4 regions of the Micromonospora sp. LOL_013 genome follow, and region 1 is predicted to be linked to each of the others. Evidence: riboswitches for the same ligand, from Rfam matches in the RefSeq annotation. Region 1 holds a riboswitch; each other region holds the start of a gene.
The links. Region 1 has a riboswitch for cyclic di-AMP ahead of ACFHWS_RS01955 (coiled-coil domain-containing protein). Riboswitches for the same ligand answer to the same signal wherever they lie in the genome.

Region 1 (2,177 bases):
GTGAGCATTAGTCTACTGACGAGACGCCGGGCAACGGAGGGTGGCAGGCGTGGGAGTCGGACACGATCACAGCGCCGGGAGCACCGGCCAGCGACACTACGGGCGTCTCTGGGCCGCCTTCGCCCTGCTGGCGGGCTTCATGGTCGTCGAGGCGGTCACCGCGCTGGCCACCGGCTCCCTGGCGCTGCTGTCCGACGCCGGGCACATGTTCACCGACGTGCTCGGCATCGGCATGGCGCTCGCGGCGATAGCCGCGACTCGGCGACCGACCGGGGAGCCGCAGCGAACCTTCGGCCTCTACCGCCTCGAGGTGCTGGCCGCGCTGGCGAACGCCGTACTGCTCGCCGGGGTCGCGCTCTACGTCCTGGTGGAGGCGGCCCGCCGGTTCGCCGATCCAGAGCCGGTGACGGTCGGCCCGATGCTGATGGTGGCGGTCGCCGGACTGCTCGCCAACATCGTCGCCTTCGCCCTGCTGCGCCAGGGGGCCGGGGAGAGCCTCAACGTACGGGGCGCCTACCTGGAGGTACTCGGCGACCTGCTCGGCTCGGTGGGGGTGCTGGTGGCCGCCACGGTGATCGCCACCACCGGCTGGTGGTACGCCGACCCGCTGGTCGCCGTCGGTGTCGGGGTGTTCATCCTGCCGCGCACCTGGCGGCTGGCCCGGGCCGCGCTGCGCATCCTGGTGCAGGCGGCGCCGGAGCATGTGGAGGTCGCCCGGGTCCACCGCCGGCTGGCCATCGTGCCGGGCGTCTGCGACGTGCACGACCTCCACGTCTGGACGCTCACCCCGGGCATGGAGGTGGCCTCGGCACACCTGGCCGTGACCCCGTCGGCCGATATCGGCACGGTGCTGCGGGACGCCCGGACGGCCCTGCACGACGAGTTCGGTATCGAGCACGCGACGCTGCAGATCGAGCCGCTGGCCCCCGCCGACTCCTGCGGACCGGCCGACTGGTGATTAGCAGATGCTTAAGTTTCGTGACCTTACCGCGACGGTCACAGCCACGATATACGTATATTTCTGATTTTTCCAGACATAACATGGCTATCGATACCGGGACGACGACCCGGGGAGCCGGTAGTCTCGGCCCCGGTCTCCGCTCGGGCGGCGCCCCTCCGGCGCCCGCGGAGGCCGTCGCCTAATCGCCGTACGGCGAGCCGGGGAACCACGTACCTGGGGTGCATCCGCGTCACGCGGTAGGGATCTTCCGTCCCGAACCCGTCAGCTAACCCGGTCGGCGGCTGACGGAAGGAATGCACAGTGTCGCGCACAGTCCACAGAAAAACCCGATTCACGTTATTGGCGGCGTTGACCGCCGCCCTGATGGCCGTCACCGGCACCCCGACCGGCTCGCCGGCCGGAGCCGCCCTGCCCGCCAACCGGCCCGACCGGGTCGACAACGAGGGAGGCACCGACAGCCTGCGCAAGGAGCTCGATGCGGCCTCGAAGGGCTGGATCGACGCCAAGGCGGCGCTCAACCATTCGAAGGACCGGCAGAAGAAGCTGTCCGAGCAGCTCGACACGGTCGGTGCTGAACTGGAGCAACGGAACAGGAACGTCGGGCACATCGTCGACCGCGCGTACCGCAACGGCCGGCTCGGCCCGGTCTCCGCGCTACTCAACAGCACCTCGCCGGAAGGGTTCATCGACCGGGCGGCGGCGCTGAGCGCGGTGACCGCCAACGAGGAGAAGCAGCTCCGCGAGCTGTACCGTACCCGTGACCAGGTGACCAGGTCCAAGGCCGCGATCGAGCATGAGATCCGGGAGCAGCAGAAGCAGGTCACCATCATGGACCAGCGCCGGAACCAGGCGGAGCGGGCACTGGCCGTCGCGGTCGCCGCCGAGAAGCAGGCGGAGGAACAGGCGAGGCAGCAGGCGGCGGAGGAGGCCGAACGGGCGGCCGCCGCCAGCGGTTCCTCCGGCTCCGGGTCGTCGGGATCCGGGTCGTCGGGATCCGGTTCCTCCGGCTCCGGGTCGTCGGGATCCGGGTCGTCGGGATCCGGGTCGTCCAACGCGTCGGCGACCCCGGCTCCGCGCAACGCGAACGGTTCCTGGCCGGCCGAGTCGTGCAACGTCGACGACCCCACCACCTCCGGCTGCATCACGCCCCGTACGCTGCACGCCCTGAACCAGGCGAAGGCTGCCGGCTTCACCCGCTACGTGTCCTGCTTCCGCA
Region 2 (2,177 bases), on a different contig from region 1:
CGGGATCAACGTCTCAGGTCCCGCGTACCTCAGCTGCCGGTCCCGCTCCTTGATCCCGACCACCGTGATGCCGTACCGCTGACGTAGCCGGCACTCGGCCAACGTCCGGCCGGCGGCGTCCGGCGGGGCGCAGACCTTGGCGATGGCGAACCCGTCGTCGAACTCGATGAAGTCGAGCATCCGACTGGCCAGCAGGCGGGCTACCCGGTCACCCATCGCCGCCTCCGGAAGGATCACATGGTGCGCGCCGACCGAGGCGAGGATCCGGCCGTGCTTGGCGGTGACCGCCTTCGCCCAGACCTCCGGGACATCCAGCTCGGTCAGCGCCACCACGGTGAGGATGCTGGCCTCGACGTCCGAGCCGATGCCGACCACCGCGCGGGAGTAGTCGGCGACGCCACACTGGCGCAACGCCTGGTCATCGGTTGAATCCGCCTCGACCACCCTCGGCAGCCGCTCGGACCAGCGATGCACCCGTTTGGGATGCTCGTCGATGCCCAGCACGTCGTGGCCGAGGCGGAGCAGAGACTGGGCGACCTGGCCACCGAACCGGCCGAGGCCGATCACCACCACGCTGTCGGCGTCCGGCGGCCCGACCGGGGAATCGTCATCTCTCACCGAAGATCCGTCCGACGCTACGACTTTCCCGCTTTTCCTCATACGCACTGTAGTCAGCCGCTAACCTCGGCGCAGCGATACCGACCCCTGACGACTTGTCGTACGCCGTCGAACGCAGAAAGTGGACATCACCGAAAGTCGTTGGCTGGTAACGGATTTTTCCAGCTCAGTCAGGATTGTCGAGGTGTTGATGCCGGTGACCAATCCGGTAAGCTTGCCGGCGGTCTTCGCCAGGCGGCGCCCACCGGTGCCGGCGGTGACCGCCGCCCAATCGCCCTCCGGGGTGAGCCGGGGAACCACGTCTCCACCGGGGTGAATCCGCGCCAGCGGTAGGGATCGTTCCGTCCCGAACCCGTCAGCTAACTCGGTCGGCGGCCAAGGAAAGGAACAGGATGACCGCACCCCTCCGCCGGCGGATTCCGACGGCCGCGGCCCTCGCCGCCGTCGCCGCCCTGCTCGCTGGGTTCGTCGTAGTGTCGCCAGCCGCCGCTCAGGATCCGGATGACGAAGGCGCCCCGCCACTGCTCAGCGAAGTGCTCGAATCGACCGGCCGGGGCTTCGTCGAAGCCAAGGCGGCGGTCGACGAGTCCCGCAAACGCCAGTTGAAGCTCAACCTCGAGTTGGAAAAGGTCGAGGAACGGATTTCCGCGCTGACCCCACAGATCGGCCAGGTCGCCTCCAACTCGTACCGTCTCGGCCGGATCACCCCGGTGATGGTCCTGCTCAACAGCGCGGACCCGGACGAGTTGCTGGAACGCGCCGAAGGCCTGGACATGATCGCCATGCACGACAACAAGCGGATTCGGGAGCTCAACGAGGCACGCGAACAGGCAGCTCGGGCAGTCGCCGCGATCGACGCCGAAGTGGCCCGCGAGGAACAGCAACTCGAGGCAATGGCCCGGCAGAAGGAAGAGGCCGAAAAGGCCCTGCAACTGGTCGGCGCGGTCGCCACCAACGGGTTCGTCTCGGCCACCTCGCCGGTCGCCGCCCAGGCGCCGCGTAACTCGGACGGTTCCTGGCCGTCCCAGTCGTGCAGTCTGGACGACCCCACCACGAGCGGCTGCATCACTCCGCGCACCATGCACGCGCTGAACGAAGCGAAAAAGGCCGGCTTCACCCGCTTCGTCTCCTGCTTCCGCCCCGGTGGGCCGTTCGAGCACCCCAAGGGGCGGGCCTGCGACTTCTCCGCCCAGCAGCAGGGGTTCGGCGGCGACGCCTTCGGCGACGACCGGCTGTACGGCAACAACCTGACCGCCTTCCTGGTCCGCAACGCCGACAAGCTCGGCATCCTCTACGTCATCTGGTACCGCCAGTTCTGGTCACCGACCACCGGTTGGAGTTCGTACAGCGGCGCCAACGGCGATCCCAACAGCGACCACACCAACCACGTACATCTGTCCCTGCTGTGACCTGACCTCCTCTCCTCGTGCGGTGCCGGGTCGGCCCGGCACCGCACGAGGAGGTGGTCAGTCGGTACGCGCCGACCGGCGTACCGGTGACCGGCCGGTCGGCTGCTGCGGCGGCGGACCGACCGGATTGGCCGGCGGGATCGCCCGGGT
Region 3 (2,177 bases), on a different contig from region 1:
CATCGACCGGGCCGACGAGGTCCGGCCGTACCAGCATGTCTTCGACCGACTACGGGCGGAATCCCTGTCGCCAGCCGACTCGGTGGCGATGCTGCACGACCTCGCCCGGCGGCTGGACGGGCCGGACGCGGGCTGATCGACGTCGACCAGCCCGCCGACGACCGCGACGGCGGCCGGGCCCGCTCACCGCTGGTCGGGCACCCACGGCTCGATGGTGACCGGCTCGGACAGACCGGCCAGCCGGGAGATCTCCCGAGCCCGCATCAACGCCCGGCTCACCTGGCCGTACTGGCGTTCGTCGTCGGTGCTGAACAGCAGCAACAGCAGTCCCTGGTGACGGCCCCATAGTTCGTACGCCCGCGGCCGCAACCGGTCGCCGAGCCAGGCGACCGCCACCGGCACGAACGCAGCCGCCAGCATGGCGAGGTAGACACCCGCGCTGACCTCGTCCAACCCGCGGGTGTAGCCGACGGTCACCGCGACCGCCGCCAGGGTCAGGGCGGTCACCGCGATCACCCGGCCGGTGAGCCGGTCGCGGGCGCCTCGCGCGGTCCGGAGTTCGGTGAGGTCGCGGACGGCGAAACGCCGGCCGGCCACGACGAACCATTCACCGGTCACGCAGATGCCGGGCTGCCGGTAGAAGGTCCGTCCGACACTGGAGCCGGACTGGGCGGGCACCGGGGAACCGCGTCGGGGTGGGGTCTGGCGAGTAGCACGCATAGCTGCCTCCGAAGGGCTCGTGCGGCGCTGACCTTGCGGGTCCATTGTGCAAACAGCTAGCTACTCGATGGAAGGTGGTCATTCTGCCACCTAGCAGAATGACGTACGGCAGGCCGCGTCCTGGATGGCGAATCAGACCTTTTGCGGCTATTCATCCGGATAGCTTACTGACGACAACCGCACAGACCGACTAATGACGCATTATTCGCAATTGATCAGACGCTGTCCAATGACGACGCGCCGGAGTCAACCGGTCACGCGAAGACAACAGGAATGTTGCCCAGAGCAGCCAACCGTCACATCCAGTAACTGTCAACGGGCTCCGGCCAGTTCCATGCCACGGATCACGATCGCAGCACTTTCCGCGTCGCAACCTTGCGGCTAAGTTGGACCAGCTGGTCCGGTCACCAGTCGCCGGGAAGCGGTGACGCCGGTCCAGTGCCGCCGAATCGCCGTCCTGAGATTATCTGACGTTACAAACAGTGATCTCACGGTTGCGATCCGGGGACCCATCGGCAACTGGGGTGAATCCGCGGTTCACCGCGGTAGGGCGAACTTCCCGCCCGAATCCGTCAGCTAACCCGGTAGGCGGCGAGGAAGAAGGGTTCTGCGTTCTTGTCAACAGCGCGGATTCTGCTGCGCACCCTGATGCTGGCCGGCGTAAGCCTCGGCCTGGTGGTACCGGCGACCGCCGCGACCGCCCAGCCGACGGTCAGCGAACTCACGCAGCAGATCGACGAGGAATCCGAAGAGCTGGCCAAGGTCGTCGAGTCGTACAACCGGCTCAGGGAGGAGGCCAAGGCCACCCGGGCGGCGGCCGAGGAGATCGACGCCAAGCTCGGCCCGCTGCAGGCCGAACTCGCGGCAGCGCAGACCGAGGTCGGTCAGATCGCGGTCAACGCGTACAAGACCGGCGGGTTGAGCACCGCGAGCGCCCTGCTCGACGGCACCTCCGGCAGCTTTATCCACCGGCTCGGCACCCTGGACCACCTGGCCCGGGACCGGCAGCAGCGGCTCAGCGAGTTCACCAGCACCCAACTGACCTACCTGGCCGAGCAGGAGAAGCTGCAGGCGGCACTGAAGAAGCAGGACGCCCAGGTCAAGGAGCTCGCCGACCGCAAGAAGAGCATCGAAGCGGACATCGACGAGCTGATGGACAAGCGGGAACGGGCCTACGGTGCCGCGAGCGAGACCGGCTCGTCGTACACCGGAACCGTCCCGTCGGTGTCCGGTGCCGCCGGCTCGGTCGTCGAGTTCGCGTACGGAGCCATCGGCAAGCCGTACGTCTGGGCTGCCAGCGGCCCGAACGGTTACGACTGCTCGGGCCTGACGCTTGCCGCGTGGCGTACCGCCGGCAAGAGCCTGCCGCACAACGCGGCGATGCAGTGGGACGTGGTCGCGAAGATCGACCGTGGCGCACTGCAGCCCGGTGACCTGGTGTTCTACAACGGTCTCGC
Region 4 (2,177 bases), on a different contig from region 1:
GTCCGAGCATCCGTACGGGTCGGCGGTCTACGGATCCCGGTACCAGGGACAGCGTGGACCCACTCCGAGCCGGTCCTGGCAGCGGTGGCGCACCTGGCCGACCAGCTGAACCGGCTGGGCTGTCGCAGCGCCGGCGCGCCCGCGGTGGGGAGGCGAAAGGCGCCCTCCCAAGCCGGGGGGAGACATGGGAGGGCGCCTTTCCGGTGGCCGGTGCTGCCGCTTGACGGGGGGATCAGCGGCACGCGCCAGGCCATGGGGAGGAGTGAGGTCTAGCCGGGCCTGCCGTAACTGTGCACACTCGAACCGATCTTGCGCATCTGCACAGGTTCGCCCGCCTGGGGGGCGTGCACGATCCAGCCGTTACCCACGTACATGCCGACGTGGGAGAGCCCGCTGTAGTAGAAGATGAGGTCGCCGGGGCGCAACTCGTCCCGGCTGACGTTGGCGGTCACCTGGCGCTGCCGGGCGGCGTTGTGCGGCAGCGCGACGCCGGCCTGCGCCCAAGCGGCCAGGGTGAGACCCGAACAGTCGTAGCTGCCCGGTCCCGCTGAACCCCAGACGTACGGCTTGCCGATCTGCGCACAGGCGAAGGTGACCGCCTTGCCGGCCGCACCGCCGGGGTAAGTCGCCGGGCAGGGCGCGGGACGCAGCGAGCCGAGGGTGTTGGTCGAGCCGTACGCCTCCAGGCGCAGGTCCTGCAACCGGTCAACCTCGGCGTCGATCTCCTTGGCCTTCGCCGCCAGCTGAGCCTCGGTGCTGGTCAGCTCGACGATCAAATCGTCGAGCGGGGCCTTCTTCGCGGCGTACTCGTTCCTGAGGTCGACGACGGCCTGCACGTCGCGGGCCTGCCGCCGGGCGAACTGGTCCAGCAGCTCGAGCTGGTCGGCGAGGTGGGTCGGCTTGCCATTGGTCAGGATCGCGTTGAAGACCGACGGACTACCACCCTTGTACGACCGGGCGGCGAACTCGCTGACCCGGTCCATCGCCAGGTCGATCTGGATCTGCAGTGGCTTGATCTTCTTCTGTAGTTCGTCCGCCTTCTTCTTCTTGGCGGCAAGGTCCTGCCGTACGGCATTGTGCCGTTCGATCGTTGGTTCGAGCTCGGCCCAGACCTCGTCGATCTGCGACTCGATCTCGGCGACGGTGGGCTGCGCCTGCGCCGGCGCTGCTACCAGCAGCAGACCGACGCCGGTGGTGGCGGCGACCAACGCGGAGAGTACTCGGCTAGGGTCGTGCGGCGATTTTCGCCGATGGTCGCGGCTGGACCACCGGAGGTATCGCCGAGGGGCGCTCGTAGCCACCGGACTCCTTCTCCCCAGACCGCCTACCGGGTTAGCTGCCGGGTTCGGGCGGAAAGGAGACGCCCTACCGCAGGTGGCCTGCGGATTCACCCCGGAAGTGCCGTGGGTCCCCGGCTCGCCGTCAGACGGCGATTAGGCGGTGTCAGGCCGAGGTCAACCCGGTTGGTTGACGTCCTCCCGACTCGACGATCCCCAAGAGTAGAGAGCGGCGTTCTCGCTACGCAAGCGAGAACATGGACTATCTCATTGAGTACACAGACGATTGCGTATCGTACATAGGCTGCCATCGCTCAAGCGTTCGAATTTTCCCGGGCGGACCGGCCCGTTCATACCGGTCCGCCCGTACGTTCGGCCAGCCAACGCGCGCCACTCAGATTGCCTCAGCAGGCTGGCTGACCTGCCACGATCAGCCGACCCGCTTGAATCCGGCGAGCGGCATGTTGTCGATGTTCTCCATCTGCACGGGTTGACCCGCGCGGGGAGCGTGCACCATCAGGCCATTACCGATGTAGATCCCCACGTGATGCAGATCACTGAAGAAGAATACGAGATCCCCGGGTTTGGCGTTGGCACGGCTGACCGAACTGCCCTGATTCCACTGAGTTCCGGTGTAATGCGTGAGGCTGACACCGGCACTTGCCCAGGCGTACTGGGTCAGGCCGGAACAGTCGAAGGCGTTCGGCCCGGTGGCACCCCAGACGTACGGCTTACCGAGCTGTGCGCAGGCGGTGCGGACCGCGGTTCCGGCGGCTCCGCCGACCGACACCGCCGGGCACGGGCCGGAGGCACCGGATCCGCCGGTGTAGCCGGTGGACTGGTACGCGGCGTTGCGCGCCCGTTCCAGGCGTTTGATCTCGGCGTTGATGGTTTTGCGCT

Region 2: it holds a riboswitch for cyclic di-AMP, as region 1 does, so the genes downstream of both, ACFHWS_RS06880 (coiled-coil domain-containing protein) here and ACFHWS_RS01955 (coiled-coil domain-containing protein) in region 1, are expected to answer to the same signal.
Region 3: it holds a riboswitch for cyclic di-AMP, as region 1 does, so the genes downstream of both, ACFHWS_RS21915 (NlpC/P60 family protein) here and ACFHWS_RS01955 (coiled-coil domain-containing protein) in region 1, are expected to answer to the same signal.
Region 4: it holds a riboswitch for cyclic di-AMP, as region 1 does, so the genes downstream of both, ACFHWS_RS20070 (NlpC/P60 family protein) here and ACFHWS_RS01955 (coiled-coil domain-containing protein) in region 1, are expected to answer to the same signal.

The regions. Positions count from the first base shown of each region.
Region 1 covers NZ_JBHMIQ010000002.1:25,602-27,778, reverse strand. Annotated here, with positions in the region: gene ACFHWS_RS01965 (HelD family protein) at 1-4, shown strand, start outside; gene ACFHWS_RS01960 (cation diffusion facilitator family transporter) at 50-958, shown strand; cyclic di-AMP (ydaO/yuaA leader) riboswitch at 1,127-1,257, shown strand; gene ACFHWS_RS01955 (coiled-coil domain-containing protein) at 1,262-2,177, shown strand, end outside.
Region 2 covers NZ_JBHMIQ010000007.1:74,444-76,620, forward strand. Annotated here, with positions in the region: gene ACFHWS_RS06875 (potassium channel family protein) at 1-618, opposite strand, end outside; cyclic di-AMP (ydaO/yuaA leader) riboswitch at 873-1,008, shown strand; gene ACFHWS_RS06880 (coiled-coil domain-containing protein) at 1,011-2,027, shown strand; gene ACFHWS_RS06885 (glycoside hydrolase family 65 protein) at 2,085-2,177, opposite strand, start outside.
Region 3 covers NZ_JBHMIQ010000035.1:49,068-51,244, forward strand. Annotated here, with positions in the region: gene ACFHWS_RS21905 (helix-turn-helix domain-containing protein) at 1-136, shown strand, start outside; gene ACFHWS_RS21910 (DUF6232 family protein) at 184-720, opposite strand; cyclic di-AMP (ydaO/yuaA leader) riboswitch at 1,194-1,325, shown strand; gene ACFHWS_RS21915 (NlpC/P60 family protein) at 1,336-2,177, shown strand, end outside.
Region 4 covers NZ_JBHMIQ010000030.1:57,092-59,268, forward strand. Annotated here, with positions in the region: gene dcd (dCTP deaminase) at 1-109, shown strand, start outside; gene ACFHWS_RS20070 (NlpC/P60 family protein) at 270-1,208, opposite strand; cyclic di-AMP (ydaO/yuaA leader) riboswitch at 1,307-1,450, opposite strand; gene ACFHWS_RS20075 (NlpC/P60 family protein) at 1,708-2,177, opposite strand, start outside.